Regions from separate parts of the Pontimonas sp. genome, predicted to be linked through region 2. Evidence: predicted binding sites of a transcription regulator. Region 2 holds the regulator's gene; the other holds the start of a gene.
What was found. The regulator HrcA, encoded in region 2, represses chaperone genes, less so after heat shock. The targets are predictions, from matches to a motif close to TTNGCACTCGNNNNNNNCGAGTGCNAA.

Region 1 (2,395 bases), on a different contig from region 2:
GATGAAATAGCCCAGAGCGGCGTCCACCACGTGTCCGGTTTGGGTCGCAAAGACAAAAATGCCCCAGTTGAACAGGATCAACACCCCGGCCGCCGCGGTCAGTAGTGCACTGCGGCGGTCTCCAAGCACCGCAAACGCCCGTTGCAGGTGGCCGGTGAGAAGCAAGATCAGCAGGCAGAACACCAGCGACAGCACCACTCGCCACGCGAGAATCTCCAGAGGACTCGTCGGTGCGAGCGCCACAAAGTAGAGCGGCAACACACCCCACAGCGAATACGCACTGAGGGCGTAGCCGTAGCCGGCGCGAGTACTCTTCGGGTCCACAGACGTCACTGGCCAAGGCTAGCGGCGAGGAGCCAGGCCCCACACACAAGAACACCCCGACCCTCAGGGCCGGGGTGTTCTCAGGAAAGCGTTTAGCGCTCGACGACCGCCAAAATGTCTTTGGCGGAGAGCACCAAGTACTCGTCAGTCCCGAACTTCACTTCGGTTCCGCCGTACTTGGAGTAGAGCACGCGGTCGCCCACGGAAATGTCCATGGGAACTCGCTTGTCTCCTGCCATCCGACCCGGTCCGACAGCCACAACTTCACCCTCTTGGGGCTTTTCTTGAGCTGTGTCTGGGATGACCAGACCGGAGGAGGTGGTCTGCTCTGCGTCGACCTGCTGAATGACTACGCGATCTTCGAGCGGCTTGATAGACACCGACACGGTTGACCTCTTTCTGAAACTAATGGGTTAGCACACTCACCACTTGAGTGCTAAGCCTTACTGTATCGAACCAGTTAGCACTCACGCAATCCGAGTGCCAAAAATAGTGGGCGGCGGGCCTGCCAGAATAACGAGGTGGCTATCGACACGGACATCCTCCTCCAGCCCGACACTCTGAAGCTGATCGACGCGCTGACCGAATCAGATTCCTCGACCGACATCGTCCAGACGGTCTCGGCGCTTCGCCGCGAGGGCCACCCGACGGAGCGCATCCACCAAGCGCTCGAACAGGTGCGCCTGCGCCGTCGCGCCCGGGCCAAATTTGGCCCCTACGCCCAGCAGATGCTCTTTAGCGAGACTGGCCTGGAGCAGGCCAGTCGTCTCGCGGTCGCCGCCCACCACGCGGGTCGCTTCCGCTCAGCCGGCATCACGAGTGTGGCCGACCTGGGTTGCGGTCTCGGCGCTGATTCTATGGCCTTTGCCGCCCTCGGGCTTCGGGTCTTCGCCGTGGACTCTGATCGAGACACCGCGGCTCTGGCGAGCTACAACCTGGCCATGTTTGACACGGTCACCGTCTCGCACGGCGACGCGCACCACAGTGACCTGAGCGAAGCGGAAGGACTCTGGCTCGACCCCTCCCGGCGCGAGGGCGCAACCCGACTTTCTGACCCCGAAGAGTGGTCGCCGTCACTGACCGATGCCTTCGCACTGGCCCGCTCACACCCCAGTGGTGTCAAACTCGCTCCCGGAATGGACCGCGAACTCATCCCGGCAGACCTGGAAGCCCAGTGGGTGAGCCACGGCGGCGATGTCGTCGAGGTAGTGCTGTGGTCGAACACGCTCGCCAGACCAGATATTCGCCGATCGGCACTGGTGCTCGGCGATACGCACTCGGCCGAGCTCAGTGCCGCAGAAGATGCGCCCGACGCGGAGCTCGGACCACTCGGTGCCTACATTTACGAACCAGACGGAGCGGTAATCCGTGCGCGACTCATCGGTGAACTCGCTCGTATGGTGGGCGGAACGATGGTCGCGCCCGACATCGCCTACATCAGCTCCGATCAGGAACACCACAGCGTGTTCGCCGCCGGGTTCGCCGTGAACACGATCCTCCCGCTGAAGACAAAGGAACTCTCGACCTGGGTTCGTCAGGCCGACATCGGCGTCCTGGAAATTAAAAAGCGCGGGGTCGATATCGACCCCGCGCGACTGCGCGAACAACTCGCACCCAAAGGCTCCCAGTCAGCGACGTTGATTATCACCCGCTACCAGGGCAAGAAAGTCGCCATCGTCGCCAGCCGGCTACGCGACACCACGTCCTGAACCCGACCCCGAAAAGGGCGGCAACGCCGCAGGTTTACTCACCCCTCGGGGAGTAAGAACCCCGCACTCACGAGCAGAGCGCGAACCAGTGGGGTGGCCGCCACGATGCCCACCACAATCGACACCGCAATACCCAGATAACCCAGCACCAGTGCCACCATCACGGTGCTCTTTCTCGCCAGCGGGTGGGCTTTGGCGATGTGACCGGTCAGCACGGCGAGAATTGCGGGAATCACGCCAACACCGAGTGCGGGCGAGAGGGCAATACCCAGCACCCCGAGCGAAAAGCTCACATTGGGAAGCCACGGGCTTTTCGGCGTGGGGGCCCTCGTCGCAGAAGCCGACACGGTCGGTTGCAGGCC
Region 2 (2,395 bases):
GACGACGACACTCAGGCGGAGTTTTACGAACAGGCTGATGCGACACTGAGTGCGGCCGGATACCAGTGGTACGAAGTGAGTAACTGGTCACGCCGGCCCGATGCACTCTCTCGCCACAACCTCAATTACTGGTTGGGCGGCGACTGGTGGGGCATTGGACCAGGAGCCCATTCCCACGTGGGTGGGGTGCGCTGGTGGAACGTGAAACACCCCCTCGCCTACCAGGAGCGCGTAGACCGCGGGGAGTCTCCCGCGCAAGGACGAGAAGTCTTGGATGAGCACACGAGGTGGGTCGAATCGGTCATGCTGGGTCTTCGCACAAGGAAAGGATTGTCCACCAAGGCGCTGAGCGACCATTACCCGCCAGCGCGGCAGATTCTCCGCGACGCGCTCGAGGCCGGTTGGTTAGACGCCGACGCCTTCGCAGTTGATCGAGTGGAGCTCACGCGCGCGGGCCGACTTTTCGCCGATGGTCTCTCCGCGCGGCTGACGGGCGGCTAGGACAGTTTTCAGGACTCGCCAGTGACCGGCAGTATCATGAGCAGTTCAGTAAGGCGACTGCTAACGAAGGAGGTGGCTGGTGGTTTCTGACCGTGCTCTCAACGTCTTGCGCGTCATCGTCCAGGATTTCATCGACTCCAGCGAACCCGTTGCGTCGAAAGCAATCGCCGAGCGTCCCGGTTTTGGGGTGTCGGCGGCGACCATCCGAAACGATATGGCGCTGTTGGAAGAAGAGGACCTGATTGCCGCACCCCACACGTCAGCGGGTCGTATTCCCACCGATAAGGGCTACCGAGTGTTTGTCGATAGCCTCACCCACCACCGGCCGCTCACATCGGCCCAGCGCTCCGCCATTGAACGATTCCTTGACCAGTCAGTCGATCTCGATGACACCCTGACGCGGACAGTCCGGATGCTCTCCCAGCTGACTAACCAGGTGGCCCTGATCCAGTATCCGAGCTTTGGTAATGCACGTGTGCGTCACGTCGAACTACTCCCAATGGACTCTGAGCGGGTCATGGTGATTTTGATTACCGATTCGGGCCACGTCGATCAAAGTGTTGTCAACTGGACAGAGACGCCCGATGACGCCGTGGTGGGGGAAATTAGAGCCACCATCAACGAAGCGGTGATGGGTAAAAGCCTGGACGACGTTCAACTCGCTCTCCAGATGTTGCCGGGTCAGGCCAGTCCCGAGCGGCGAGAAATCGTAGAGCGACTCGTCGATGGCCTCTGTCGCACCCTGGAGGCCCACCGGACCAACAGACTGTTGGTGGCGGGGGCGGCGAATCTCGTGCGCACCGAAACCGATTTTTCGGACAGCGTCTACCCGGTATTGGAAGCGATTGAAGAGCAGGTGACCGTGTTGAAACTCTTCACCGAAATGCAGCAGGGTGGTGACGACGTGTTTGCCAGAATTGGTCGCGAAATGTCCGCACCGCTCTCAGAGACCTCCGTCGTCGCCGGTTCCTATCAGTCGGGGGAGACCGATTTGGGGGTGGTGGGCGTGTTGGGGCCCACGAGGATGGACTACCCCGGAAATATGGCGGCCGTTCAAGCCGTTGCTCGTTACTTGACCAGACTGCTCGACGTGCAGTCAGGAAGCGGAGAAAAATAGCGTGGCTGTTGACCACTATGAAGTCTTGGGTGTCGCTCGCGACGCCTCGGCAGAGGACATTCGCAAGGCCTACCGCCGTCTGGCGAGGGAGCTACACCCCGATGTGAATCAGGATGAAGGCGCCGAAGACCGGTTTAAGCAGGTCACCCACGCCTACGAAGTGCTCTCAGACACCCAATCCCGGCAGCGCTACGACCGCGGCGGTGACGAGCAGGGTGGCTTTGGCCCCTTCGGCGACATCTTTGAGACCTTTTTCGGCGGAGGTGGGGGCACGCGGGGGCCGAGACCGCGCACGGAACGAGGCCAAGACGCCCTCCTCCGCGTCGAAGTGGACCTCATCGATGTGATCTTTGGGACCACGACGACCCTAGAAATTGACACTGCCGTCGTCTGCGAGAGCTGTCAGGGCTCGTGTTGTGCGCCGGGGACGCAGCCGCGCACCTGCGACATCTGTCAGGGCTCGGGCCAAGTCCAGCGGACCGTGCGCAGCCTGCTGGGCAATATGGTCACCCAGAGCCCCTGTGGGTCGTGTCGGGGTTATGGCAGCGTCATCGACCAGCCGTGTCCGAGCTGTGCCGGGCAGGGCCGGGTGCGCTCCAGCCAGTCACTCGAGGTGGAAATTCCTGCCGGAATCGAGACCGGTCAGCGCATTCATATGGCGGGGGCAGGCGAAGTGGGTCACGGCGGTGGCCCAGCCGGTGACCTCTACCTCGAAATCCAAGTGCGCGCCCACGACACCTTTGAGCGCCACGGTGATGACCTTGTCGCCACGCTCGA

Region 1: groES (co-chaperone GroES) is a predicted target of HrcA. The motif match lies at 785-811, and genes of this name have one in related genera.

The regions. Positions count from the first base shown of each region.
Region 1 covers NZ_JAVLBO010000002.1:47,132-49,526, forward strand. The annotation lists gene rarD (EamA family transporter RarD) at 1-333, opposite strand, end outside; gene groES (co-chaperone GroES) at 417-710, opposite strand; gene RI518_RS01280 (THUMP-like domain-containing protein) at 846-2,033, shown strand; gene tsaD (tRNA (adenosine(37)-N6)-threonylcarbamoyltransferase complex transferase subunit TsaD) at 2,072-2,395, opposite strand, start outside.
Region 2 covers NZ_JAVLBO010000001.1:43,344-45,738, reverse strand. The annotation lists gene hemW (radical SAM family heme chaperone HemW) at 1-501, shown strand, start outside; gene hrcA (heat-inducible transcriptional repressor HrcA) at 581-1,618, shown strand; gene dnaJ (molecular chaperone DnaJ) at 1,620-2,395, shown strand, end outside.